One region of the Arthrobacter sp. NPDC058288 genome, then DNA from elsewhere that is predicted to be linked to it. Evidence: riboswitches for the same ligand, from Rfam matches in the RefSeq annotation. Region 1 holds a riboswitch; each other region holds the start of a gene.

Region 1 (9,390 bases):
GCGTGCTGAGCCAGGTCCGGTGCAGTTCGGACTCGACTTCAAGGCACTGCTGCGCCGACCGTGCCCAGAACAGCTGCTCCGCCTCGGTGGGGGCAATCGCGGCAGCACGGGAAAGCACCCGGGAATATCCGTTGAGGTAGATGGCGTCCTGGGCCAGGTAATACGCAAAGTGCTGCTCGGTGAGGGAGCCGTCGGCCAGGCCCCGGATGAAGTCCAGCCCGTATATGGCGTCCAGGTCCGGTCCGGCGTCCTGCCTCAGCGCCGCAGCGAACTCGCCTTCGGCCGGCGCCCCGTGGCCCTTGGGGGCCAGATGGTGGAAATGGTGCACCGGGCCGTTGCCTGTTCCCACATCCAGGGCGCCGGCCTCCCGGAGCGCCCCCTGCAACCATGGCTTCACCGTCCGCAAGGACGCCTCCCAGTCCCCCAGCCTCGCCTGCGCGGTGGCCATTGCCGAAGACAGGGAGCAGCCGGTGCCGTGGCTGTTCCTGGTGTCAATCCGTTCGCCGGGGACAACCACAACGTCCTGGGCGAGCAGCCCAGCAGTGTTGACAAGCGCGTCAGGGCACTCCCCGCCGTCGAGGTGTCCGCCCTTGACGAGCACAGTGGTGCCGGCCTGGGCGGCCAGCCGCTTTCCCTGGGCGAGCGCCGCCTCCCAGTCGCCCGCGAGCGGTTCGTTGAGGAGCATCGCCAGTTCCGCCAGGTTGGGCGTGACGAGGTCGGCAAGTGGCAGGAGCTCGCGGAGTGCCGCCTCGGCTGCCTCCTGCAGGAGCCTGTCCCCGCTGGTGGCGACCATCACGGGGTCGAGAACCACGACGGCGGGACGGGCCTTCTCCAGCCAGCCGCGGACCGCGGCAATCACCGCCGAGTCGCCCAGCATGCCGATCTTAACGGCGTCAATGGTGATGTCATCGCTGATGGCCTCAAGCTGGGCCGTCAGGAATTCAGCCGGGGGAACGTGCACGGCCCGAACGCCCCGGGTGTTCTGCGCCGTCAGTGCGGTGATGACAGCCATGCCGTATCCGCCGTTTGCGGCAATGCTCTTGAGGTCCGCCTGGATCCCCGCCCCGCCGGACGGATCGGAACCGGCGATGGCCAGGACCCGGGGCGTGCTGCGCAGGACGGCACCGCCCGGTGATTCGTGGGCGGCTTCGGAGGCGGGGCTGGGCAGGAATGATGAGGCCAAGGAGACATCCCTTCGCCGGTGCTAACCGGACAGGTTCAACGGGTGTGGATCTCAGCCGGCCCTGTGCGCGGCACCCCGTGTCAGTCCCCTAGCCTAGCTGTTTCCCCGCAACGAACTCGCGGGTGCGGCCCGAAACCGGCGCATTGCTACGCCAGTCCGGGCCGCACCCGCGATGTCAGCGTGTGGGATCAGAGAGCTGTGGGATCAGAGCTCGGAGGCCGGTACTCCCACACCGAGGATGATCGGCTCGTTGACCGGCGCCTTGGCGGGCACGTCCTTCTTCGCCGGTTCGGGCGCCTTTGCTTCGTGCGTGTGCCCTGACGCGGCCACCGGAGCAGTTTCGTGGTGTTCCACGGACGTCTCGTTGGCTGCGCCCTGGGCACGGCTGGCACTCCGGTGACGGCGGGGACGGCGCGCGCGGCCCTGTCCCGCAGTGTGGTCGGTGTAGTCGGCTTCAGCAGCGGGTGCTGCCGGCGCCTGGGCCGACGGAACACGGGCGGGTGCCTGCTGTTCGGCCGGGGCCAGCTCTTGTTCAGTCGCTGACGCCGGAGCCTCAGCGGCAGCCGGTTCACCCAGGTGCGCGAAAGCCTCAGCGAGCCGGTCCAGAGTCAGGGCCGCTCCGGACGAAGGTGCTTCGCCGGCATGCTCAACAAACGGCAGTGCCACCTTTTCGCCGCCGAACGTCAGGACGGCTGCGGGCCGTCCTGCGGCTGCTGCTTCAGTTTCCGACACCTTGGCCGGCCGTGCCGTGGCGGGCTGGGTGGTGGACGGCTGGGCCGCCCCTCCCCCGGCCGGCGCTCCGGTTTGCCCGGAGGGAGCCTGGGCGGCCAGTGCGTGGCCTACTGCTTGTGCGGCACTTGCCTGTGCGGCCGCAGGGGCTGCATGGCCTGTCTCGGCATCGTGCAGGTGGGCAGCATGCGCTGCCGCTGCGATGTTGGCCAACGCCACGCGTGTCGCTTCAGCCTTGGCATGGCGCTCGGCGTCAGTGGGCTCGTGGTGCACCGGAGCCGGCGTCAGCGGGGCAGTCTCTGAAGACGGCTGGCCGCCCTTGCCGCGGCGGCGGCTCTTACGCTCCGTCCGGGGAGGCTGCTGGGCTTCCGTCCGCGGCACGTGGTGCTCGGCGGCCACAACGTTGGCGCGGCGGTGTTCCACGGGCTCGTCGTGGGTGACAATGCCGCGGCCGGCGCAGGCCTCGCACTGCTCGCCGAAGACTTCCAGGAGCCCGGTACCCATGCGCTTGCGGGTCATCTGCACGAGGCCCAGCGAGGTCACTTCAGCAACCTGGTGCTTGGTCCGGTCGCGTCCAAGGCACTCCACCATGCGGCGCAGCACGAGGTCGCGGTTGGATTCGAGCACCATGTCGATGAAGTCGATGACAATAATGCCGCCGATATCGCGCAGCCGCAGCTGCCGGACGACTTCCTCGGCCGCTTCCAGGTTGTTCTTGGTGACGGTTTCCTCGAGGTTGCCGCCGCTGCCGGTGAACTTGCCGGTGTTGACGTCCACCACGGTCATGGCTTCGGTGCGGTCGATCACGAGGGAGCCGCCGGAGGGAAGGAAGACCTTGCGGTCCAGGGCCTTGTGGATCTGCTCATCGATCCGCCAGGCCGAGAAGATATCCGTGTCCTTGGTCCACTTCTCGAGCCGGCCCACCAGGTCCGGAGCCACGTACGTTACGTACGCCTCGATGGTGTCCCATGCTTCCTCGCCGGAGACGATCAGCTTGGAGAAGTCCTCGTTAAAGACGTCCCGGACAACCTTGATGGTGAGGTCCGGTTCGCCGTAGAGGAGCTCCGGAGCAAGGATCTTCGTGGAGGTGGCCTGGCTTTCGATGCCTTCCCACTGGGCACGCAGGCGGTTGATGTCGTGCGTCAACTCTTCCTCGGACGCGCCCTCGGCAGCGGTGCGCACGATGACGCCGGCGTCTTCCGGCAGGCGGTCCTTGAGGATCCGCTTCAGGCGGTTGCGCTCGACGTCGGGCAGCTTGCGGGAAATCCCGGTCATGGAGCCGCCGGGAACGTACACGAGGTAGCGGCCGGGCAGCGAGATCTGGCTGGTCAGGCGGGCACCCTTGTGGCCGACCGGGTCCTTGGTGACCTGCACCAGCACGGAGTCGCCGGACTTCAGCGCGTTCTCGATCCGGCGCTGCTTGCCCTCGAGGTTGACGGCGTCCCAGTTGACTTCACCGGCGTAGAGGACGGCGTTGCGTCCGCGTCCGATGTCCACGAAAGCGGCTTCCATGGAGGGCAGCACGTTCTGGACCTTGCCCAGGTAGACGTTGCCGATCAAAGAGTCCTGCTGCGTCTTGGAGACGAAGTGCTCAGCCAGGACGCCGTCCTCCAGGACACCGATCTGGATTCTGTCGTCGCGCTGGCGGACGATCATCTGGCGGTCCACCGACTCCCGGCGGGCCAGGAACTCGGCCTCGGTGATGACGGTACGGCGGCGGCCTGTGTCGCGGGATTCGCGGCGGCGCTGCTTCTTGGCCTCAAGCCGGGTTGATCCCTTGACTGACGTGACGCGGTTGTTGACCGGCGCCTCGCTGATGGCCCGGGGTGCACGGACCCGGGTCACCGTGTTGGGCGGGTCATCGTCTCCCCCGCCCGTCAGTTCAAGGTCCTGGTCACCGCGGCGGCGGCGGCGACGACGGCGGGAGGTAACGCCGTCGTCCGCGGTCCGGGTGGACTCCTCATCAGATTCTTCGTCGCCGGCGGCGCCTTCGGCGGATTCGGTCTCACCGGCAGTGTCCCGGTCAGTCACTCGGCTGCGGCCACGGCGTCCGCGGCTGCGGCGGCGGCGCGAGCCACCCGCGTCTACATCTTCGGTGTCCTCTTCCGTGTCTTCCTCGTCGTTTTCCTTAGCCACGGCAGGTGCGGCTGCGGGACGGACCACGGTGCTCAGGTCCGGTGCCTGGAAAATCATGGATGTCACTGACCCGGGTTCCAGGAAGAGCGCGCCGACGGGGCTGGCGGCCTCGGCTGCGGCGGGCTCCTCAGGCTCAGCAGTCACGGAAGCGGCGGCTTGCTGTCCCGCGGCTTGCTGTCCTTCAGGTTCCGGGACTTCAGTTCCCTGGCCTGCGGCGGCCACTGCTTCTGCTTCGGCTGCCGGCCCGGAAATAGCCGAGGCACCCGGGGCGTCCATATCCTCGGCCACGGCAGGCTCGGCGACCAAGGAGGCTTCGGCGGCTTTGGCGGGGGCCTTGGCGCGCGAGGTGCGCCGACGGACGGGCTTTTCGGCGACTTCTGCTGCCTCCGCTACGGGTGCAGTGGCAGCCTGCCCTGCCTCAACGGGTTCAGTGGCGTCATCGGCGAAGACCGGGAGCGGCTCGGCGGGCTCCACCTTCTTGCGTGAACGGCTGCGGCGCACCGGGGGCTTTCCCTCCGCGGCGGCGTCGGCTGCGGGAGCCTCCGCGGGAGCTGCCTCCGCTTCGCCGGCTTCTGCGGTGTCTACAGCTTCCGCCTTCGGGGCGGCCTTGCGCCTGGTGCGTACTGCCCTCTTGGGCGGTTGGGGCGCTGCAGCCTCTTCGCCGGCAGCGGCTTCTTCATTAACGGCTAGAACCTGGTCATTATCCATATGTGGCGACACTCCTGCCCCTGACGCACCGCCACATCCGGCACCCATTGGGGCACATATTGTCAAAACCCGCAGGCGTTGACAGAAGTCAATTGGATACCCTCAGGTTCGCACCGGCAGTGGGGTGCGGCAGCCCTGGAGGGCCGGCGGCGTTGTTCTGAAACCCGTTGTTCCTGAAAGCCACAACCAGGTGCCGTCCAATGGCATTGCCGGGAGGCCGGGATCGATCGTGGATCCGGAGCGTGCCCTGCTCATCATTGGCGGTCTTACAAACAAGCCACCGGACCGGAATTCGAATGTGGATCGCATTCCAGCCAGCTTCATTCTCTCATACGCTCACTCAATAGAGGGGGAAGCGGGACCGATCGGCGGATAATCAGGGCACGGCCACGAGGAGCCTGTGCGGCCCATCCAGTCTGCGGCGTTACAATCAGGGCGAGGAGCCCTCGAGAAAAAGGACGCAACATCCCATGCCCAGCATCTCCAATTCCATGCAGAACAACGTGGTGGACGGCGACCTCCACGAGCATGCAGCGGCCCAGGAAGGCCTGCCGCCCATGACCCGGGACAAACCGTTTGGCTGGCTCCTGGTGATCACAGGCGCTATCGGCTGGCTCGCCTCCGGTGCCCTCGTCCTGGAAAAGCTGGCAGTACTCAAGGATCCGAACCACGTCACGGCCTGCGACGTCAATCCCTGGGTTTCCTGCGGGGCCGTCATGCAGACGTGGCAAAGTTCCCTCTTCGGCTTCCCCAACATGTTCATTGGCATCGTGGCCTTCGCCGTGGTGATCACCACCGGCATGGCTGTGCTTTCCGGAGCCAGGTTTGCCCGCTGGTACTGGCTCGGCCTACAGGCCGGTGTCACGCTGGGCTTTGCTTTCGTGGTCTGGCTGTGGTCCCAGGCGCTGTACTCCATCCATATCCTGTGCCCGTTCTGCATGGTGGTGTGGGCCGCAATGATTCCGCTCTTTGTGTGGGTCACGGCCCGGAACATCACGCACGGAGTGATCAGGCTTCCGGCCGGCGCCGCGAAGATCGCCGGCGACTCCGGCTGGATCGCCGTCGCCCTGCTGTACGTTGCCGTCATCGCCACGATCTTCTTTGCCTTCATTCAGGTCTTCATCGGGACGTCCGGCTACTAAGGCCAAAGAAAAAGCGCGAACGTACAGATAAGGCCCCCGTTTCCGAAGAAATGGGGGCCTTATCTGTACGTTCGCGCCGGCGGCAGCTAGTCCTGGAACCAGATCTTGATCTCGCGCTCGGCGGACTCTACGGAGTCGGAACCGTGGACCAGGTTCTGCTGCACCTTCAGGCCCCAGTCGCGGCCGAAGTCACCGCGGATGGTGCCGGGCGCCGCCGTCGTCGGGTCCGTTGTACCGGCGAGCGAACGGAAGCCCTCGATCACGCGGTGGCCCTCGAAGATTGCGGCGACGACCGGCCCGCTGAGCATGAACTCGACGAGGGGCTCGTAGAACGGCTTGCCTACGTGCTCCTCGTAGTGCTGCTCCAGCAGTTCGCGGCTGGCGTCGACCTTCTTGAGCTCGGTGAGGGTGTAGCCCTTGGCTTCGATCCGGCCGAGGATGGCGCCGGTCAGGTTGCGGGTCACGCCGTCGGGCTTGATCAGGACGAGGGTGCGCTCAATGCTCACAGCTGCTCCAATGTGGTTGGTGTGGGGTCGGAATAAGTCTAGTTGGTTTCGCCGTCAGGGTGGGCGGCGTCCCATTCGGCCTGTTCGCGTTCGCGTTGGGCGGACTCGCGGTCAATCCGGATGCCGGTCCTGATGCCGTACCACCAGGCCACGGCAAAAAGGATTCCCACCACGAACATCATGGGTTCAATGAATCCGGTGAAGATCAGGACAAGCTGGAGGATCCAGCCCAGTGCCACGCCCCACGGCTTGGACAGCACCGCGCAGGTGAACACCAGCACCAGGCTCAGGACGATGCCCGCCGAGAGGATCACTGCCGGCGGGAACTCGTCGCGGCGGAGTCCAAAGACCGCCAGCGTGGCGAAAAACGCGACGAACCCTTCTAGCACCAGGACCGTCGAGGCGAACATGACTTTGGTGGAGCGCCTCTTCTTGGGCATGCCGGGCCGCCACTCCCGCTGCGCCTTTGTAAGTCGGGCCATGGTCAGGCATCCGCCTTTCCGAGCAGGATCCTGGCTTCCGCGACAAGCGTGATGGAGCCGGTCACGAGGACTCCGCCGGCGAGGTCCTCGTTGGCTTCTGCATGCTCCACGGCCCACTCCAGGGCGTCGTCGAGTTTTTCGGCAACATGGATGTTGTCTTCGCCGAAGCCGAGGTCCAGCGCAATTTCCGCCAGGTCCTCGGCCGGGACCGCCCGGGGCGAGTTGGACTGCGTGAAGCAGTATTCGGCGGCGAGGTCGCCCAGGGATTCCTTGAGCTGCCGCAGGATCTCTTCGGCGTCTTTCTCCTTCAGGACACCCACCACTACCACCAGTTTGGTGAAGCTGAAGGCCTCGTGGATTGCTTCGGCCGAAACCCGGATGCCCTCCGGGTTGTGGGCGGCATCCACAATGATGGTGGGAGCAGTCCGGAGAACTTCGAGCCGGCCCGGTGACGTCACCGAGGCAAAGGCCTCCTGGAGGACTTCGGGGTCCAGTGCCTTCTCCCCGCCAAAGAACGCCTCCAGCGCGGCAACGGCGACGGCCGCATTCTCCGCCTGGTGCGCTCCATGCAATGGCACCAGGAGTTCTTCATAGCGTCCGGCCAGGCCCTGGATGGTCACCATCTGGCCGCCGACGGCAACAGTCCGGGATTCGACGCCGAATTCCACACCTTCGAAGCGGTAGGGAACCTGGACTTCGCGGGCCTTTTCCAGGAGTACCTGGGCGGCGCCGACGGGCTGCGCGGCGCTGACCAGGAAGCCTCCCGGCTTGATGATGCCTGCCTTTTCGACGGCGATGTCCTCGGTGGTGTCGCCAAGGAGCTCCGTGTGGTCCAGCGAAATGGGAGTCACCACCGCCACCTGGCCGTCACCGACGTTCGTGGCATCGGTGATACCGCCCAGGCCCACCTCCATGACAGCCACGTTGACTGGCTGGTCCGCAAAGACTGCGAAGGCCAGGATGGTCAGGCACTCGAAGTAGGTCAGCCGGGGCTGCCCTTCAGCCTCAAGCTCGCTATCCACAATCTGGAGGTAGGGACGGATCTCGTCCCAGATCCGGACGAAGGTCTCATCCGGCACGGGCGCGCCGTCGATGCTGATCCGCTCTGTCACTTTTGACAGGTGCGGGCTCGTGTAGCGTCCGGTGCTCAGTCCGTGGGCACGGAGACCCGCCTCGATCATGCGCGCCGTGGACGTTTTGCCGTTGGTGCCGGTGACGTGGATGATCGGGAACGCCTTGTTGGGCTCCCCGAGCACGTCCATGGCACGGAACAGCGGCGCGAGGCGCGGCTCCATCTTGTTTTCCGGCGCCCGGCCCAGCAGTTCGGCGTAGACGCTCTCTACGGAAAATTCGTCGGTCATTGCTTAGGCCTCTACTTTTTCTGCCGCGGTCTTGACAACGCTGACCTGCGGTTCCTTGACGTCGGCGGGGACGGTGTCCAGCCTGAGCGTCAAGGTCTCGGTCTTGACGAGCTCCGCATTCGCCAGCAGGGCGTCGACGACGTCCTGCTTCGCCGTCACTGTCGTGTGGATCCGGTCGCTCACGTTGAGTCCGGCGTCCTTGCGGGCCTGCTGGATGGCGCGGACCATGTCGCGGGCCGCACCTTCGGCTTCAAGCTCGGGGGTGACCTCGGTGTTGAGGACCACGAAGCCGCCACCGGGCAGGACCGCCGCCGCGCGGGATCCTTCTCCTTCCGCGGCTTCTGCCACTACCGTCTCCAAGGTGTACTCCTGCGGCTCCAGCTCGAGCCCGCCGGCCGTCACCACGCCAGCTTCCGAAACCGACCAGTCGCCGGATTTGGAGCCCTTGATGGCCTGCTGGACGTTCTTGCCCAGGCGGGGACCGGCTGCCCGGGCGTTGACCACGAGTTTCTGTTCGATGCCGAACTCCTCCGGGGAGGCGCTGTCGGCATCCAGGAGGCGGACGGAACGCAGGTTCAGTTCATCGGCGACGACGGCGGCGAAGCCTTCCAGCGCGTCCGCGCCGGGTGCCACGACGGTGAGCTCCTGCAGCGGGAGCCGCACGCGCAGGTTCGCGGCCTTGCGCAGCGAGGACCCGGTGGAGCAGATCTGCTGGACGCGGTCCATTGCCTCCACCAGGGAAGCGTTGGCAGGGAACAGCCCGGCGTCCGGCCAGTCGGCAAGGTGCACTGAGCGCCCGCCGGTAAGGCCGCGCCAGATCTCCTCGGCAACCAGCGGCAACAGGGACGCGGCCACGCGGGAGACAGTTTCCAGCGCGGTGTACAGCGCATCGAACGCGTCAACGCTCTCGTCGAAGAAGCGCTGGCGGCTGCGGCGGACGTACCAGTTGGTCAGCATGTCCAGGTAGCTGCGCAGTTCGTCGCAGGCGCCGGAGATGTCGTAACCGTCCAGCTGCGCGGTCATGTTCCGGACCAGATCCCCGGTGTTGGCCATCAGGTACTGGTCCAAGGTGTCTGCATAGCCCTCGTAACGCAGCTTGGCGTCATAGCCGGCACCGCCGGCAGCCGCGTTCGTATAGAGCGT
Region 2 (9,390 bases), 510 kb from region 1:
GTCGCCCTTTCCTTCTTCAACCGGTTCGAAGATGAGCACGGCATCGGGCTCGTGGTCGAGGCCCAGGCCTGTCAGATGGGCAAAACCTGAGTGGGGGCGGAAGCGGTAGTCGCAGTCATTGGAGCGGACCTTAAGCGGCCCGGCAGGAACCACCAGGCGTTCGCCCTTGAACAGGCCGGAAATGGTGCGACGCCGGGCGGCGGCGTGATCGGCCACGGCGTCCCGATCGGGGAGCTCTTGTGCCGACGGCGCCCAGTTGCTGGCCATGAAGGCCTTGAAGGCGTCGGAACTGGGCCGCTGCGAGCGGTTGTTGACGCGCTCTTCGAGGGGCTGGTTTGCTGTATTTTCACCGTTGTAGGTGTTGGCTGCATCGTTCACCGTCCCATCGTCTCACCAGCGGACTGGCCATAGCCACCGGCCACACTGCACCGAACACTGCACCGGCCATCTGCACCGGCCATCTACTAGGCTGGGCAGGTGAGGATTGATCTGCATGCCCACTCGAATGTTTCCGACGGCACGGAGGCGCCCGCAGCGGTGATGGCGGCCGCCGCAGCCGCGGGCCTGGACGTGGTGGCCCTGACCGACCACGATTCCACCGACGGCTGGGCGGAAGCGTCAGCGGCGGCCCGGACCGAGGGCATTGTCCTGGTGCCCGGCATGGAGATTTCCTGCCGGACCGTGGAGGGCATCAGCGTCCACCTGCTCAGTTACCTCCATGATCCGGCGCATCCCGGCCTGCTGGAGGAAATCACCAAGGCCAGGGACGCGCGCCTCATCCGGGCCGAACGCATGGTCACCCTCCTGGCCGAGGATTACCCGCTGACCTGGGACGACGTCATCCACCATGTGGCACCGGGTGCAACGCTGGGGCGGCCGCACATTGCCGATGCCCTGGTGGCGGCCGGGGTGGTCGCGGACCGGACAGAGGCTTTTGCCTCGATCCTGACATCGCAGTCCCGGTACTTCGTCCAGCACTACGCGCCGGATCCGGCCTTCGCCGTGGCCCTGGTCAGGGAGGCGGGAGGCGTGCCCGTGTTCGCCCATCCGGTGGCGTCCGCCCGGGGCAGGGTGGTGGGCAGGCGCACCTACCTGGAGATGATCGACGCCGGCCTGGCCGGCCTGGAGGTCAACCACCGCGACAACCCGGAGAAAGGCCGGACCATGCTCCGTGCACTCGCTGAAGAGCATGGCCTGCTGGTCACGGGCTCCTCGGACTACCACGGCACCGGCAAGCCGAACCTGCTGGGCGAGAACCTCACGGACCCCGACGTCCTGGCGAGGATTGAAGAGCAGGCCAGCGGAACCGCCGTCGTCCGTCCCTAGTTGGGCGGGAACGAGGTAAAGGTCGCGTGGCCACTGAGGCGCTTGGCCATGACATCGATGGCCGGCTGGTTCTGGTCCACGCAGACGAATTTCCGGTCCAGTTTCGCGGCGACGGCTCCGAGCGTGCCGGATCCGGCGAAGAAGTCCAGGCACCAGTCACCCGGCCTGCTGGAGGCGGCCACCACGCGGCGGATCAGCCCTTCGGGCTTCTGCGTCGGGTAGCCGGTCTTCTCCTTGCCGGTGGGGGAGACGATGGTGTGCCACCAGACGTCGGTGGGAAGCTTCCCCAGTTCCCGCTTTTCCGGCGTGACCAGTCCGGGCGCCATGTACGGCTCGCGGTCCACTTCAGCGCTGTTGAAGTGGTACTTGGCCGGGTTCTTGACGTACACCAGGATGTTGTCGTGCTTGGTGGGCCATCGGAACTTCGCCCGGGCTCCGTAGTCGTAGGCCCAGATGATTTCGTTCAGGAAGCACTCCCGGCCGAAGATGGCGTCCAGCATGACCTTGGCGTAATGGACTTCCCGATAGTCCAGGTGCAGGTAGAGGGTGCCGTCGTCGGCCAGCAGCCGCCACGCCTCCACGAGCCTGGGCTCCAGGAAGGACCAGTAGTCGCTGAAGGCGTCGTCGTACTTGTGCAGGGCGCCTTTGATCGTGTCGTAGGAGCGGCCCTTGAACCCCACGCGGTCGCCGCTGCCTTCAGCGTTGCGGACCATGGTGGTCTGCTGGCGTGTCTGGGCCCGGCCCGTGTTGAAGGGCGGGTCAACGTAGATGAGTGTGAAGGCGCCGTCCGGCAGCGTGGGGAGGTACTCGGCGTTATCCGCGTGTACCACCAGGTTGCTGCCGTCCGGCGCCCAGACGGTGTCAGTCATTGAGGGGTTTAGGCCTCGGCATTGCCGCGTTGTGCGCCATCCTGCGCTGCGTTACCGCCGCCTACTACCTCGCCATTGCGTCGACGGGTGCGGGTGCGGCGTCGTGCGCGCGTTGCCCGGTCCACCTCGGCCGGTGCCGAGGCGGGCGCTGCGGCCACGGGAGCTGCGTCGGCCGCCGGAGCGGCTGCTGCGGCGTTGTCGGAAGAACGACGGCGGCGGTCACCTGAACGTCCGCCGTCACGCCCGGCGCCGTCCCGGCTGCCGCCGGCCTCGCTGCGGCGGGAATCGCGTCCGCCGGAGCGGCCGCTGTCACGTCCGCCGCCGGTGCTCCCGCCGCGGGCGGTGTCACGTCCGCCCGAAGTGCGGGGGGTCTTCTTGCCGGTCTCGCCCAGGTCCTCCAGGACCTCGGCGTCGACGCCGGCCAGAACGCGCTTGTCGCGGGGCAGGCGCCCCTTGGTGCCTTCCGGGATGTCCAGTTCTTCATAGAGGTGCGGGGATGAGGAGTAGGTTTCCACCGGCTCCGGCACGCTGAGCCCCAGCGCCTTGTTGATCAGGCCCCAGCGGGGCATATCGTCCCAGTCGACGAACGTCACGGCGGTGCCCTTGTTGCCGGCGCGGCCGGTGCGGCCCACGCGGTGCAGGTAGATCTTTTCGTCTTCGACGCACTGGTAGTTGATCACGTGCGTGACGTCGTCGACGTCGATGCCGCGGGCTGCGACGTCGGTGGCCACCAGGACGTCAACCTTGTTGTTGCGGAAGGCCCGGAGGGCCTGTTCGCGGGCACCCTGGCCCAGGTCGCCGTGAATGGCGGCTGCGGCGAACCCGCGGTCCACCAGTTCCTCGGCCACCTTGGCGGCAGTGCGCTTGGTTTTGGTGAAGATGATGGTGCGGCCACGGCCGCGTGCCTGCAGAATGCGGGCCACGACTTCGATCTTGTCCATGCTGTGTGCACGGTAGATCAACTGGCGGATGTCGCGCTTGGTCAGGCCTTCATCGTCCGGGTCAGCCGCACGGATGTGCGTGGGCTGGGTCATGTAACGGCGGGCCATGGCGATGACCGGGCCGGGCATGGTGGCCGAGAACAGCAGGGTCTGGCGGACGGCAGGGGTCCCGGCAATCAACGTCTCGACGTCCGGCAGGAAGCCGAGGTCCAGCATCTCGTCGGCCTCATCGAGGATGACGATCTTGACGTTCTTCAGGCTCAGGTGCTTCTGCTTGTACAGGTCGATGAGGCGGCCGGGGGTGCCGACGACGATCTCGACGCCCTTCTGCAGGGCATCCACCTGCGGCTCATAGGCGCGGCCGCCGTAAATGGTGGCAATGCGTGCGTTGCGCTTCCGGGCGGCGTTCTCCAGGTCCTTGGCAACCTGGACGGCGAGTTCGCGGGTGGGAACGATCACCAGTGCCTGCGGAGCGCCCGGGACTGCCAGCTTGTCGTAGCCGGGGTCGTCGCGTCCCACCACGCGCTGCAGCGCGGGGATGCCGAAGCCCAGGGTTTTGCCGGTGCCCGTCTTGGCCTGGCCGATGATGTCATGGCCGGCGAGGGCCACGGGCAGCGTCATTGCCTGGATGGGGAAGGGGTGGGTGATTCCGGCGTCGGCCAGGGACTCGACGATGTCGGCGCGGACGTTGTAGTCCGCAAAGGATTTCTCCTCGATCTCGTGCGGCTTTTCGTCCGAGATGATGGTCTCTTCCGGCTCGATCGTTTCAGTGCCGGTTTCGTCGGTCAGAAGTTGGTGCGTGTGCAATTCACTCACAGGGGAGTTTCCTTATTCATTTGGGCATTGGCGCTGCTTGCTCAACGGGGCCGGCCGCGAGGCCGTTCCGGAGCACGCTCGGGCGCGCAAGCAAATCCAGTGGAAGCCGATCGCGGGCTATCTAAATGCTGGCACTGGGGACCAGCGGGCGTATCTCAAGATCGCGTAGGGGCGGGCTTGTTGAATTCAAAAATCATGGAAATCAACGACCGGGCATCCATTACTACCCCCTCAGTCTAGCTGTTGCCCGCAACCATCACCGACTGACGCCCCGGACGCAGTCCACAATCAGCCGGCAATCACTCCACCAGCTCAAGCCGGATCACGCGCGTGCTGATGTCCGACGAGATCAGCCTGACCCGGACCGTGGTGCCGGATTCGAGTTCGCCGGGGCACCGGGCCGTCACCGCCGGGTCTGCGATCTGGATGATGCCGGACGGTCCGTTGCCGTTCCCGTTGCCGCCGTTCCCGTTCCCGTTGGGCTTGCCCGGCTTCGACCCGGAGATGACGACGGCGTCGAACTCCTGTCCGACGTGGTTGACGAGCAGGGCGGCCTCCACCGTATCCAGGGCCAGCCGTTCCATCCTCGCTGCCAGCTGGTCCGAGGCCCCCATGATTTCCGGCAGCGAGGGAAGTGCTTCCCGGGCCCAGTCGGGAACCGCGGTGCCGTTGCTCAGCGCCTCACAAATCACCAGGACGAAGCGGTCGATCAGGCGGCGGAGCGGTGCCGTGGTGTGCGCATACGCGGCCCCGATGGCCGACTGGATGGCGTCCTCCGGCACGTTGCCGTCAAAGGGCGTGTACCCGGCGCCCCGGAACAGCATTCCGGCGGAGTGCAGGATTGCCAGCTGCCGGGGGTCGGTGGGATCCAGGGAACGCAGGTACTCGCCGTAGCTGGCCTCACCGTCCCACGGCCTGCCGAGCGCCTTTGTCTGCCGCTTGAAGTGCAGGAGCGACCGTTCGTCCGGGGCGGGCATGGTCCTCAGGATCCCGACCTTGCCCTCGAGCATAAGGTCAGCCGCAGCCATGCCGGTCATGAGCGAAATCTGGGCGTTCCAGTCCTCCACGGGCAGGGGTGGCGCCGCCACGATGCGGTAGCCGCCGTCGGGCAGCTGTTCGATTTCCTGTTCCGGCATGTTGAGGCTGGCGCCGCCGCGGAGCCGTTCCAGTTCCACGCGCTTGATCCCCACCTCCCTGAGGAGCAGGAGGACGGGGGCGGCACTGCCGGAATCCAGGTCGGCCTGGACGCCCGTGTAGTTGAGCTTCGCCCGGCTCCGGATCCTGGCCCGGCGCACCAGCACCGACTCCACGCGGGCCGCCGCATCCAGGTCGAACTCCCAGACGAAGGCGCCGCACAACTGGCCGGCGAGGAGGCTGCCGGCCTGCTCGCTGATGGCTTCGGGGTGCAGGGGAATCCGCCCGTCCGGGGCGTAGAACGTCTGCCCCCGGCGGCGCGTCTCGGCGTCGAGCGCTCCTCCCGGCGCCACGAAGGACGGCACGTCGGCGATGGCGTAGAAAACCTTGTACCCGTCGCCTGACCGCTCGATGAAGAGGGCTTGATCCAGGTCAGTGGAAGAAGGAGGATCGATGGTCACAAAGCCCACGTCGGTGAGGTCAAGATCAGGCATCTTGTGCTCCGCAATGGCCGCCAGCGCATCCCGCAGGACATCATCGGGGAAGGGCCCGGGCAGCTCCAACTCCGTGCGCAGCGCGTTCAGCGCTTCGGCCAGGCGGTTGGTCTGTTCGTGGACACTTGGAGTCAGATGATGATGTGACACGAAAGTCAGATTAGCTCTATTTGCGCCATTAGTCTTGGACGATGAGCTCATCCCCGGCCGACACCGCTCGCCACAACCGCTTCATCGCAGACCTGTTCGGAATGATGGCCTATGGCGAGCTCTCAGCCTTCGAGAGATTCGCCGCTGACGCGCGGTATTCGCCCACCCTCCACGACCGGGCCGTGCTCGGCAGGATTGCCGTGGTGGAGTTCCGGCACTACGAGTTGGTGAGCGCCCGCCTGGAGGCCATGGGGATCGACGCCGAGGATGCCATGCTGCCGTTCCAGGCAGCCGTGGACTATTTCCATTCGCGGACGCGCCCGGCCGACTGGTACGAATCACTGATGAAGGCCTACGTGATCGATACCGTATCAGCCGACTTCTACCGGGCCATTTCCCGCTATCTTGACGCCGGAACACGGGACGTCATCGAACAGATCCAGGCTTCCGACGAGACAACGGAAGTTCTCCGCGAACGGCTGAGGAGTGCCCTTGCCGATGATCCCAGGCTTGCTTCCAGGCTTGCACTGTGGGGCAGGCGGCTGCTGGGCGAAGCACTGACCCAGGCGCAGCGGGTGAGCTACGAACATGCTTTCCCGGGAAGCCTGATCGACGGCGGGGACAGCGCCGCCGCGAAAGAGTTGGTCAGCGGGCTGACCGCGGGGCTGGCGGAGAAGCATTCCAGCCGGATGAGGCAGCTCGGCCTGACCGGATAGTCAGGATGCGCCCGCGTCGAGGGCTGCCAGCAGCGAGCTCGCGGCGGCGGCGGGGTCATCGGCCTCCGTGATGGCGCGGACCACCACGATCCGCTGCGCTCCTGCCGCCACCACCTGCTTAACGTTGCCCAGGTCGATGCCGCCGATGGCGAACCACGGCAGGGGCGCTCCGTCAACGCTTGCCCCCCCGGCACCGGCAGCTGTCCTGCGGGTGGCTTCTGCCGCATAGCGGACCAGGTCGAGGCCGACGGCGGCACGGCCCGGCTTCGTAGGAGTGGCCCACACCGGCCCGACACAGAAGTAATCCAGTCCGGCGGGACCGCGGGATGCGCCGATGGCGGCATCGATCTGTGCGGGGCTGTGCGTTGACAGGCCGATCACTGCTTCATTGCCGAGGAACTTCCGGGCCGAGGCCAGGGGGAGGTCCTTCTGTCCGATGTGGAGCACCGGCGCGCCGGAGAGCGAGGCGATGTCCGCGCGGTCGTTGACTGACCAAAGACGGCCGTGGCGGCGGGCCGCGGCCCCCAGAACCTCGAGCACCTCAAGCTCTTCGGCCGCCTCCAGGTTCTTGTCCCGGAGCTGGATGATGTCGACGCCGCCGGCGTAGGCGGCCTCAACGAAGTCGGCGAAATCGCCCCGGGCCGTGCGGGCGTCGGTGCAGAGGTACAGGCGGGCGTCGGTCAGGAGAGCTTGCTCGGTCATGGCATAAGCCTAGTTCCCCTAAACTGGGGGAGTACCGCGGGAGCCCGCCGCAGCTGTCACAAAGCTGCAGGGCTGAGAGGGCGTCAGAGCCGACCGCTTGACCTGATCCGGTTAGTACCGGCGTAGGGAAGGATGACAATGACCCCCCAGCCCCCAGCAGTCCGCCCGCACGCGCGCAGCCGCGACGAGCATGACAGGCGCCTCACCGCCGACGTCGCCGTGATCGGCGGAGGAGTCATCGGGCACGGCATCGCCTGGGAAGCCCGGCAGTCGGGCAGGTCTGTGATGATTATCGACGACGCACCGGGAACGGGCGCGAGCTGGGCCGCCGCCGGCATGTTGGCCCCCGTCAGCGAACTCCACTACCAGGAGGAAGACCTCCTGGAGCTTATGCTCCACTCCTCGGGACTGTGGCCGGCATTCGCAGCCGGCCTGGAATCCGGGCGGCAATCCCGTGAACCCGGCGCCGACGATCCGGGCACGGGCTACCTCACGACGTCGACCCTCGCCGTGGGTGCCGACGCCGCAGACCGCCGGGCGCTCGCCGACCTGCGCGGCGTCCAGCAGGCCAGCGGCCTGACGGTGGAACCGCTGACAGTCAGGGAAGCCCGGGCGCAGGAGCCGTTGCTGAGCCCGGGGATATCCTGCGCCTTCGAGATTCCGGCAGACCATCAGGTGGATCCCCGCAAGCTCCTTGCCGTGATCTCGGATTCCCTGCCCGGCTCCACCGTGCGTGAGCGGGCCGCCGGCCTGCTCTGGGAGGACGGGCGGGTCAGCGGCGTCAGCCTGGCCGGGGGCGGCACGGTGCACGCAGGCGAAACGATCCTTGCCAACGGTCTGGAAGCCGCGTCCCTGGACGGCCTGCCACCCGGGCTTCAGCTTCCGCTCCGCCCCGTGTACGGCGACATCCTGCGCCTGCGTGTCCCCGCCTACCTGCAGCCTCTGGTGACATCCACAGTCCGTGGAATGGTCCACGGAGTTCCCGTTTACATCGTGCCCCGGCAGGACGGCACCGTGGTGATCGGGGCCACGCAGCGTGAAGATGCGCTGTCAGGAGCGGGCACCGCTGCCGCCATGGCCGCGCCTGCAGGATCCTCAACCCCCGCAGGGTCGGCCGTCTCCGCCGGCGGCGTCTACCAGCTGCTCCGCGACGCGCAGGTGCTGGTTCCCGCCGTCGCCGAACTGGAACTGCTCGAAGCCACGGCGAGGGCCCGCCCGGGGACCCCGGACAACGCGCCGCTGCTGGGCCGCGTGGCAGACGCCGGAACCGGCCTGGATATTGCGGGCCTGATCATTGCCACCGGATTCTTCCGGCACGGCGTCCTGCTCACCCCTGCAGCGTCGTCCATCTGCAGGCAACTGATGGACGGCGACACCGATCCACGCTGGGCTCCGTTCCGGCCCGACCGGTTTTCGGGCCTTTCGGCCGGACCGGCAACTCCGGCAACGCCCGTACACACCGTCACAATTGACCCGAACAAGGAAACAGCATGAACATCACACTGAACGGCACGGCACATGCGGTGGCCGACGGCGCGTCCGTCACCACCCTCATCAGCCAGGTCACCGGCAGGAACCTCGCGCCCAACGGGCAGGCTGCCGACGGCCAAAAGCTGGGGGTGGCGGTGGCGCGGAATTCCGAGGTGGTGCCGCGCAGCCAGTGGTTCGTCACGGCACTGGCCGAGGGCGACGACGTCGAACTTGTTACCGCGGTACAGGGAGGTTGAGCATCATGGCAGGAACAACGGTTGCAGGCGCGGCAGGGACCGGGCAGCAGGCGGCAGCGGACCCCTTCATCGTGGACGGCGTCCCGCTGGGATCACGGCTGATCATGGGCACCGGCGGTGCGCCCAGCCTGGACGGACTGGGGGCTGCCCTGATCGCGTCCGGCACGGAGCTGACCACCGTGGCCATGCGCCGCTACTCGCCGGCGGAAACAGGCTCGCTGTTCCAGCTCCTGGTGGACCACAACATCAGGGTCCTGCCCAACACAGCCGGTTGCTTCACCGCGAGGGACGCCGTGATGACGGCGGAACTGGCGCGGGAGGCGCTGGAGACGGACTGGGTGAAGCTTGAAGTGATTGCCGACGAACACACGCTGCTGCCGGACGCCGTGGAGCTGGTGGACGCCACCGAGCAGCTGGTAAACCGCGGGTTCAAAGTGTTCGCCTACACAAATGACGACCCCGTGCTGGCACTTCGACTGGAGAACCTCGGTGCCACCGCAGTCATGCCGCTCGGG
Region 3 (9,390 bases), on a different contig from region 1:
CCGCGTTGCCGAAACCCCCAGTTTCGACGCGGAGGACGATTCCGAGATCCCGGTGGAAACCTCGGAATTCCCGCTGACCATGATCGGTTCGGACGGCAAAGGCATCAGTGATTCGGACCTGTCCGCCGGTAGCGGCTCCGGCGACGTTCCAGGCCACGGCACTTCAGGCCGACGCCCGGAAGGCGGCGTGGCCACCGTGAAAGCCGGCGACCGCAAGATCAAAGCCAAGGACGCCGCTGCGGAAGAGCAGCCCGGCTCCCAAAACGTGACTCCCGGCCCGGAAGGAGGCGTGAAGTGAACATCGCAAGCTTTGCCCCGCTCGCCGTCGTACTTCCCATCCTCGGTGCCGCCCTGACGTTCGTGCTGATCCGGCACTCCCGGGCCCAGCGGGCCGTCAGCATCACGCTGCTCTCGCTGACACTCCTGCTCGAATGCGTGCTGCTGGCTTCCGTCTGGGACGGCGGAACCGCGGCCGTCAACATCGGCGGCTGGCTGCCGCCGTGGGGCATCGTGATGGTGGTGGACCAGTTCTCGTCCCTGATGCTGGTGGTCTCCTCCACGGTCAGCCTCGCGGTGCTGGTGTACGCCACCGGCCAGGGCATGGCCGACGGCGACCAGGACGCGCCGCTGTCGATCTTCCACCCGACCTACCTGATCCTGGTGGCCGGCGTGTCCAACGCCTTCCTGTCGGGTGATCTCTTCAACCTCTACGTGGGGTTCGAGATCCTGCTGACGGCAAGCTACGTGCTGATGACCCTCGGCGGAACCGGCCCCCGCATCCGTGCCGGCGTGACCTACGTGGTGGTCTCCGTGGTGTCCTCCGTCCTGTTCCTGATCGCCATCGCCATGATCTACGGCGCCACCGGAACCATCAACATGGCGGATCTTGCCGTCAAGCTCGCGGACCTGGACCCCGGAACGCGGATGCTGCTGCACGTGATGCTGCTGGTGGCCTTCGGCATCAAGGCGGCTGTCTTCCCGCTGTCCTTCTGGCTGCCTGACTCCTACCCCACGGCACCAGCCCCCGTCACTGCGGTGTTCGCCGGCTTGCTGACCAAGGTGGGCGTCTATGCCATGGTGCGCACCGAGACGCTCCTCTTTCCGGGGGACTCGCTGAACACGCCGCTGATGGTGGCGGCCTTACTGACCATGGTGGTGGGAATCCTCGGTGCGCTGGCCCAGAGCGACATCAAGCGTCTGCTCTCGTTCACCCTGGTGAGCCACATCGGCTACATGGTGTTCGGGCTGGCGATGTCCTCGGTGGCCGGACTTGGCGCTGCGGTGTTCTACGTGGCCCACCACATCACCATCCAGACCAGCCTCTTCCTGGTCACCGGCCTGATCGAACGCCGCGGCGGAAGCTCGTCGATCGACCGCGTCGCCGGCCTGGCCAAACTGTCCCCGATCCTGGCCCTGCTGTTCTTCATCCCCGCCATGAACCTGGCCGGCATCCCGCCGTTCTCGGGTTTCCTGGGCAAGCTCGGGCTGCTGCAGGCCGGTGTGCAGCTTGGCACCCCGCTGGCCTACGCCCTGGTGATCGGCGGCGTTGTGACCAGCCTGCTGACGCTCCTGGCGGTCGCCCGTGTCTGGAACCGCGCGTTCTGGCGCAAGCCCGAGGACGCAGAGAACCCGGACCCTGTGCTGCTGGCGGCTCCTGAGGACTCCGACACGGGCGACCGCGCGGGCAAGCGCAACGTCACGCTGCTGCCGCGGACCATGGTGGGATCAACCCTGGGCCTTGTTGCCTTCGGCGTGGCACTCACCGTCTTTGCCGGGCCGCTCTTCCGGGTGGCGGACCAGTCGGCCGTGGAAATGCTGGACCGGTCCGCGTACATCCAGGCCGTGCTGGGCGAAAACGCCCCCGTGCCCCCGATCGCGCAGCCTGAGCCTGGACAGCCTGGGGTCCCACAGCAGGAGGGGAAGAAATGAACCGGCGACGGATCTCGATCCGGCAGGAACTGCCCCTGCTGGTCTGGCTGGTGTTCGTCTGGGCCGCGCTCTGGCAGGACTTCAGCCCCGGTAACCTGCTGTTCGGTGCGCTGATCGCCGTTGTGGTGGCACGGCTTTTCTACCTGCCCCCGGTGGAGCTGGGCGGCCGCTTCAGCATTGTGCGGGCAGTCCCGTTCGCAATCGTGTTCCTGGGCAAAGTGGTGGCCGCCAGCTTCCAGGTGCTGTACTTGGCGCTGGCCCGCGGGCCCAAGGTGACCAACGCCGTCGTCGCCGTCAAGCTGCGCAGCCACTCGGACCTCATGGTGACCGCCACCGGCCACGTCATCTCGCTGATTCCGGGCTCGCTGGTGGTGGAAGTGGACCGCTCCACGTCCACCCTCTATATCCACGGACTCAATGTGCGGAGCGGAGAGGACATTGTGAACCTGCGCAAAGAGGTCCGGGATGCCGAGGCGGCACTCATCAGGATTATGGGCACCCGCGAGGAACTGGCCGCACTGAAACAGGAGGTGGGCGCATGATGGACGTCGTCCTGACCGTAACGGCCGTGATCCTGTCCCTGGCGGCAGCCGGGGCGATTGTCCGGATCGCCATCGGCCCGTCCCTGCTGGACCGGGTGCTGGCCTCTGACGTGCTGCTGGCCATCATCGGTGCCACGCTCTGCATTGACATGGCCGTCAACGGGCACCTGAACAACCTGATGCTGCTCGTGGCGCTGTCCATCATCGGGTTCATTGGATCCGTGACCGTGGCGCGCTTCGTGGCCGACCGGCGGGAGCAGCCCCATGAATCCTGAACCCTCCGCCGTGGACACAGTCATTGATGCAGTGTCGGCCGTCTTTATGGTGGTGGGCGCCCTGATGTCCCTCGGTGCGGCCATCGGCCTGTTGCGCTTCCCCGACCTGATGAGCAGGATGCACGCCGCCACGAAGCCCCAGGTGCTGGGACTCTTCCTGCTGCTGGCCTCGGTGGGCCTGCAGCTGCGGACCTGGTGGGTGTGGCCCGTGTTGTTCGTGGCGTGGATCTTCCAGGTGCTCACCGTTCCGGTGTCCGCCCACATGGTGGGCCGGGCAGGCTACCGCACCAAGCACCTGCACAAGGAACTGCTCACCACGGATGAACTGGAGGCCGTGGTGCTGAAGGCAGCCGACAAGAAGGCCGCCGCGAGGCAGGAATCAGAAAAGCGCGCCGCCGACGAGGACGACGACGGCGCAGCCTAAGTGGCGGCCCGCAAGTTCCGGGGCGCCACCCCTGGTGGAGTTTTTGTCCAGATATCGCGACTTGGAGGTCAATTACCTCCCGTTATCTGGACAAAAACTCTCCCGGGTGGGACTAAACGATGTCCTGGCTCTTGGCGAAGCGGGTGATGGCACGCTGGGTGCCCCGGTTGGCCAGGACCTGGATGATGGCGCTGACAGCCGCCGAGATCAGTGCGAAGGTCAGGGCGCTGCGCAGGGTGGTGGGGACGTCGTCCTTGTCGCCCTTCGGGGGCTTGCGGCCGGTGATCTTTTCCCAGACGACGTCAACGGCCTTGGTGCCGGCAAATCCGGCAAGCAGGCTCACTCCGGTTCCTAGCAGCTTGATGAAGAAACTCACTCCAGTACCCCTTACAGGTGGGAAACGACGGAAACAGGGCTTCCCCTAGCCTAACCGCATCACCCCGCCCGGATCACCGCGCATTGTGACACCCGCACCGGGATTTCGCGGGTCCGCGGGTGTAAACTGATCCACGCCCACAAAGGGCGAATTGATACGACAGGGGAGCGTCGCCGTCGGGCATCACTGGAATATTCCAGGGAACCGGAGGCGGGCGCTGAGAGTGCGGACAGCCGCAGACCCTCGAACCTGATCCGGTTAGTACCGGCGCAAGGGAGTCGAGTTCTCAGAGTGTCCGGCAGCAGGCGGCGGAAGCCGTGGACGGTCCGGGGAACACTCTCCCCTCCTGTACCTCAGGAGGAAGAAAATGACTGGAATGACGGCCAAGCAGACGCTTGGCAACAGCAAGTACAACTGGCGTGTGGTGGACATCGTGGTTGCCGCGTTGATCGCCGTAGCCGGTGGTGTCATCTTCTGGGCCTGGTCCCAGGGGGCCGCCGCAGTTTCGCCGCCCATGAACGCCGTCTACCCGCCGCTGACCGGCCTTATCGCAGGCGGCTGGATGATTCCCGCCGTCCTGGGCATGCTGATCATCCGCAAGCCCGGAGCGGCCCTGTTCTGCGAAACAGTGGCCGCCACCGGTGAGCTGATCATGGGGTCGCAGTATGGTGCCTCCGTGCTGTTCTCCGGCTTCGTGCAGGGGCTCGGTGCGGAGATCATCTTCGCGGTGTTCGTTTACAGGAAGTTCAACCTGCCCGTTTCGCTGCTGGCCGGTGCCGCCGCAGGCCTCTTCTGCGGCCTGAACGATTCGTTCGCCCCGTGGGGTTGGAACATCGCCTACGCCGCCGGCGACAAGCTGGCCTACATCATCTTTACGGCCATCTCGGGCGCCATCATCGCCGGAGGCCTGTCCTGGCTCGCCACCCGCGGCCTGGCCCGGACCGGCGTGCTGAGCTCCTTCGCCTCCCGCAAGGCAGCGACGGAGCCCGTCTTCTCCTGATGAACGCACACTGCTCATGACGTCTTCCGACACCGTCCGCCCGGCAGCGGTTACGGCGCGCGGCTGGGGCTGGCGGCATGCCGGCCGGCCCCTCCCTGCCGTCCAGGGCCTGGACCTGGACATCCAGCCGGGCGAACGCGTGCTGCTGCTGGGTCCTTCCGGAGCGGGCAAATCCACGCTGCTGCACGCACTCGCCGGGGTGCTCGGGGACAGCGACTCCGGAGCCCGCCACGACGGAACGCCAGATGCCGACGACTCCGACGAGACCGGCACCCTGCTGATCGACGGCGCCCCGCCGCGTTTGCAGCGCGGGCGCGCCGGCCTGATGCAGCAGGACCCCGAGACGCAGGTGGTCCTTTCCCGCGTAGGGGACGACGTCGCCTTCGGCGCAGAGAACCTCGCCGTCCCGCGCGCGGACATCTGGACGCGCGTCGGAGCGGCGCTCGACGACGTCGGACTGGCCCACCTGCCGCTGGACCACCCGACGTCGGCCCTGTCCGGCGGCCAAAAGCAGCGCCTCGCGCTTGCCGGCATCCTCGCCATGCGCCCGGGACTGCTGCTCCTCGACGAGCCCACTGCCAACCTGGACCCTGCGGGCGTCCTGGAAGTCCGCGACGCCGTGGGCCGGTGCCTGGACAAGACCGGGGCAACACTGGTGGTGGTGGAACACCGCGTGGGCGTTTGGAAAGACCTTGTGGACCGGATCGTGGTGCTGCAGCCAGGATCCGCCACGGACAACGCGGTGCTCTTGGACGGCCCCCCGGACCAGGTCCTGGCGCAGGCGCGGGACATGCTCGTTGCCGCAGGCGTCTGGGTGCCGGGATACGTTCCCGCCACCCGGGCGCGAACCGGTGCAGCCCTGGAGCCGGACGGCGTGGGAGCGCCGGGTGCCTCCGGGACCTCCGGCGCCAACGGAGATCCGGGGGCCGGGAACCTCTTGCTGGCCGCGGAGAACCTCGCAGTCTCCCGCGAACGCCCCCGCCGGCGGCGCTTCAAGGCCGTCCCGCCGGTCCCGGTGCAGTCCGGCATTACCGCGCAGGTCCGGGCGGGCCAGGCATTGACCATCACGGGGCCCAACGGTTCCGGAAAGTCCACGTTTGCCCTGACCCTCGCAGGGCTGCTCCAGCCGGTGGCGGGGACGGTTTCCGCCACGCTTGACCTCAGCGAAGGCGCCGGCATTGACCCGTACAAGTGGAAGGCGGAGCAGCTGATCTCCCGGATCGGAACCGTGTTCCAGGAGCCGGAGCACCAGTTCGTCACCGGCCGGGTGCTGGATGAGCTGATGTTCGGCCCGCGGCACCTGGGCCACGGCGAGGACCGCGTGGACGAACTCCTGGAGCGCCTCCGGTTGACCAAGCTGGTGGACGCGAACCCCTACACGCTTTCCGGCGGGGAGAAGCGCCGGCTGTCCGTCGCCACCGTACTGGCCGCACATCCCCGCGTGCTGATCCTCGACGAGCCCACATTCGGCCAGGACGCCAACACCTGGGCCGAGCTCGCATCCTTCCTGTCCGAACTCCTCGACGCCGGCACCGCCGTGGTGTCGGTGACCCACGACCAGGAGTTCAGCGATGTCCTGGGCGGCACCGAGCTGAAACTGGGCGCGCCAGAACCCGGCCGGTCCGGACTGCGCAACCCGGAGGTGGCTGCACCATGAGGGAAGCGCTGACCCTCCAGGCCAACCACGCCCTGCTGACCCGGGCCAATCCGCTGGCCAAGTTCGCCGTCGTCATGCTGATGACCGTGGTGTTGGCGCTGTCCATCGACTGGGTGTCCGCCTCCGTTGCGCTGGCCTTCGAGCTGCTGCTCTTTCCGCTGGCCGGACTGACCGTCGCGTTGCTCTGGCAGCGTGGCTGGCCGCTGATCCTGGCGGCCGCACTGGGCGGTTGGAGCACCTCGATCCTGTCGCCGGACGCCGGAAGGATACTGCTCGACGTCGGCATCTGGTCCATCAGTGAAGGGTCACTGGAGCTCGGGCTGGGATTCCTGCTGCGGGGACTGGCGATCGCCCTTCCCGCGGTGCTGCTGATGAGCTGCACGGACCCCACGGACTTGGCCGACGCCCTGGCCCAGAAAGCGAAGCTGCCGCACCGCTTTGTGCTGGGCACGCTGGCCGCCATGCGGCTCGTGGGGCTGATGGCCGAGGAATGGCAGACAATCGGCATGGCCCGGCGCGCCCGCGGCGTGGGTTCGCACGGGAGCCCGGTGCAGCGCCTCCGGGCGACGCTGGGGCAGAGCTTCGGACTCCTGGTCCAGGCCGTGCGCCGGGCTTCACGGCTGGCCGTCACTATGGAGGCTCGGGGGTTTGGCGGTGCGCAGCGGACCTGGGCGCGTGAGTCCACGTACAGCACGCTGGACATCTGGGTGGTTCTCGGCGGTGTGCTGATCGCCACCGTGGCGGTCTGTGCGGCCGTTGCGGCGGGAACGTGGAACATGGTGTTCCTCGGGCAGCAATAGCGGCCGGCTATCACACCGCATATCGCATGAGGTGAATATTCTGTGAGCTAGGTAGCGCTTTGCGGCGTTTCGCGCCCCCGAATAGCTCATGCGTGATATTTTTCTTGTATGACTCAAGAGACTGCTGAACACGTTGGCCTGCTGCTCCGCGATGCCCGCGGCGAAAAGGGCTGGACCCAGGGGCAGCTGGCGGCCGAGCTGGGCACCAGCCAAAGCGCCATCGCCCGGATGGAACAGGGCAAGCAGAACCTCAGCCTCAAAATGATCCAGCGGCTCGAGGCCATTGTTGGCCGCAGCATCGTCAAAGTGGGCCGGCCGCAGATGACACACCTCCGGGTGGAGGGCGGCCGCACGCTGTCCGGTTCGGTGGACGTCAACAGCAGCAAGAACGCCGGAGTTGCCCTTCTCTGCGCCAGCCTCATCAACCGCGGCACCACCACGCTGCGCCGGCTGGCACGGATCGAGGAAGTGAACCGGATCGTGGAGGTCCTCACGAGCATCGGCGTCGAATGCACCTGGCTCAATGCCAACGACCTGCAGATCCGCCGCCCCGCCGTCCTGGACCTGGATTCCATGGACGTGGAGGCTGCCCGCCGCACCCGCAGCGTGATCATGCTGCTGGGACCGCTCCTGGACGAGTCCGCGGAGTACCGGCTCCCGTACGCGGGCGGCTGCGACCTGGGCACCCGCACCGTGGAGCCGCACATGCAGGCCCTGCGCCAGTTCGGCCTGTCCGTGGAAGCCACCTCGGGCTTCTATTCGGTGCAGGCTCCGCCGGCCGACGGCGACAACCGCACCTTTGTACTGAGCGAACGCGGCGACACGGTCACCGAAAACGCCATTATGGCCGCCGCCCACCGCCGCGGCACCACGGTGATCCGCAACGCAAGCCCCAACTACATGGTCCAGGATCTCTGCTTCTACCTGCAGGGCCTGGGCGTGGAGATCGACGGCGTGGGGACCACCACGCTGAAAATCACCGGGGTGCCCTCCATCGACGTCGACATCGAATACTTCCCGTCGGAGGACCCCATCGAAGCGATGAGCCTCATCACCGCCGGCATCGTGACCAATTCCGAGGTCACCATCCGCCGGGTTCCCATCGAGTTCATGGAGATCGAACTCGCCACCCTGGAGCAGATGGGCCAGGAGCTCGAGATTTCCGGGGAGTATTTCGCCCGTAACGGCCGCACCCGGCTGGTGGACGTCACCACCAAACCCTCCGCATTGCATGCCCCCACGGACAAGATCCACCCGATGCCGTTCCCGGGCCTGAATATCGACAACCTGCCCTTCTTCGCCGTCATTGCCGCCAATGCCGAAGGCCAGACCATGATCCACGACTGGGTCTATGAGAACCGCGCCATCTACCTGACCGAGCTCAACAAGCTGGGCGCCCGGGTCCAGCTGCTGGATCCGCACCGGATCTATGTCAATGGACCCACGCGGTGGCGTGCCGCCGAGGTGGGCTGCCCGCCGGCGCTGCGCCCCGCTGCATGCATCCTGCTGGCCATGCTGGCCGCCCGCGGGGTGTCCGAGCTGCGCAACATCTACGTGATCGAGCGCGGGTACGAGGACCTGGCCGAGCGGCTCAACACCATCGGCGCCAAAATCGAGTACTTCCAGGACTGACCCGTCCTGCCCTGTACGACAGGCGCCGTTGCGGCGCCTGTCGTACAGGGCCGTACAGGAGCACAATGTATGCATGCGAACTTTCGGGGTTGAGGAAGAGCTGCTGATTGTGGACCCCGTGACCGGGGAGCCGCTGGCGCTGGCGGACGCCCTGCTGGCAGGGCGGAAGCTTGCTGCGGACGATGCCCCGGACAAACCCCGGATCCCGGACCCCCACGATCCAACCCGTGACGACAACGACACCGGACTGACTGCCGAACTGAAACTCGAGCAGATCGAAACGCAAACCCGCCCGTGCCTGAACTATGAGGAGCTGCTCCTCCAGATCCTCCAGGGCCGGGCCCTGGCGGACACCGCCGCGAAGAAGCACAATGCGCGGGTGGCCGCGCTGGCGACTTCGCCGATTGCCTCCACGACGCACACCACGCCGAATCCCCGCTATGCCACCATGCAGGAGCGCTTTGGCCTCACCGTCCACGAGCAGCTGACCTGCGGGTTCCACGTCCACACTTTCGTCGAATCCCCGGAAGAAGGCGTGGCCGTCATCGACCGGATCAGGGACAAGCTGGCGGTGCTCACCGCGCTCAGCGCGAACTCGCCGTACTGGAACGGCGTGGAAACCGGCTTCGAGAGTTACCGCACGCAGGCCTGGAACCGCTGGCCGACGTCGGGTCCCTCGCAGATCTTCGGGACGCACTCCATGTACCGCCGCGTGGTCACCCGGCTGCTGGACAGCGGCGTGCTGCTTGACGAAG

What was found. A riboswitch is a leader RNA that binds a small molecule or an ion and turns the genes downstream of it on or off. The one in region 1 is predicted to bind thiamine pyrophosphate.
Region 2: another riboswitch for thiamine pyrophosphate. It lies ahead of thiO (glycine oxidase ThiO); the one in region 1 lies ahead of ACFVWT_RS06010 (bifunctional hydroxymethylpyrimidine kinase/phosphomethylpyrimidine kinase).
Region 3: another riboswitch for thiamine pyrophosphate. It lies ahead of ACFVWT_RS12385 (ECF transporter S component); the one in region 1 lies ahead of ACFVWT_RS06010 (bifunctional hydroxymethylpyrimidine kinase/phosphomethylpyrimidine kinase).

Annotation. Positions count from the first base shown of each region.
Region 1 covers NZ_JBHVYH010000001.1:1,249,115-1,258,504, reverse strand. The annotation lists gene ACFVWT_RS06010 (bifunctional hydroxymethylpyrimidine kinase/phosphomethylpyrimidine kinase) at 1-1,168, opposite strand, end outside; TPP riboswitch at 1,174-1,271, opposite strand; gene ACFVWT_RS06005 (Rne/Rng family ribonuclease) at 1,388-4,756, opposite strand; gene ACFVWT_RS06000 (vitamin K epoxide reductase family protein) at 5,227-5,898, shown strand; gene ndk (nucleoside-diphosphate kinase) at 5,985-6,404, opposite strand; gene ACFVWT_RS05990 (DUF4233 domain-containing protein) at 6,443-6,886, opposite strand; gene ACFVWT_RS05985 (bifunctional folylpolyglutamate synthase/dihydrofolate synthase) at 6,889-8,247, opposite strand; gene ileS (isoleucine--tRNA ligase) at 8,251-9,390, opposite strand, start outside.
Region 2 covers NZ_JBHVYH010000001.1:740,492-749,881, forward strand. The annotation lists gene ACFVWT_RS03470 (aminopeptidase P family protein) at 1-378, opposite strand, end outside; gene ACFVWT_RS03475 (PHP domain-containing protein) at 478-1,326, shown strand; gene ACFVWT_RS03480 (DNA-methyltransferase) at 1,323-2,195, opposite strand; gene ACFVWT_RS03485 (DEAD/DEAH box helicase) at 2,204-3,952, opposite strand; gene ACFVWT_RS03490 (RNB domain-containing ribonuclease) at 4,252-5,730, opposite strand; gene ACFVWT_RS03495 (ferritin-like fold-containing protein) at 5,772-6,446, shown strand; gene thiE (thiamine phosphate synthase) at 6,447-7,148, opposite strand; TPP riboswitch at 7,175-7,294, shown strand; gene thiO (glycine oxidase ThiO) at 7,281-8,642, shown strand; gene thiS (sulfur carrier protein ThiS) at 8,639-8,875, shown strand; gene ACFVWT_RS03515 (thiazole synthase) at 8,881-9,390, shown strand, end outside.
Region 3 covers NZ_JBHVYH010000003.1:293,635-303,024, reverse strand. The annotation lists gene ACFVWT_RS12415 (Na(+)/H(+) antiporter subunit C) at 1-298, shown strand, start outside; gene ACFVWT_RS12410 (Na+/H+ antiporter subunit D) at 295-1,929, shown strand; gene ACFVWT_RS12405 (Na+/H+ antiporter subunit E) at 1,926-2,471, shown strand; gene ACFVWT_RS12400 (monovalent cation/H+ antiporter complex subunit F) at 2,468-2,746, shown strand; gene mnhG (monovalent cation/H(+) antiporter subunit G) at 2,736-3,170, shown strand; gene ACFVWT_RS12390 (DUF4235 domain-containing protein) at 3,283-3,546, opposite strand; TPP riboswitch at 3,698-3,840, shown strand; gene ACFVWT_RS12385 (ECF transporter S component) at 3,914-4,546, shown strand; gene ACFVWT_RS12380 (ABC transporter ATP-binding protein) at 4,563-6,203, shown strand; gene ACFVWT_RS12375 (energy-coupling factor transporter transmembrane component T family protein) at 6,200-7,003, shown strand; gene ACFVWT_RS12370 (UDP-N-acetylglucosamine 1-carboxyvinyltransferase) at 7,112-8,635, shown strand; gene ACFVWT_RS12365 (glutamate--cysteine ligase) at 8,709-9,390, shown strand, end outside.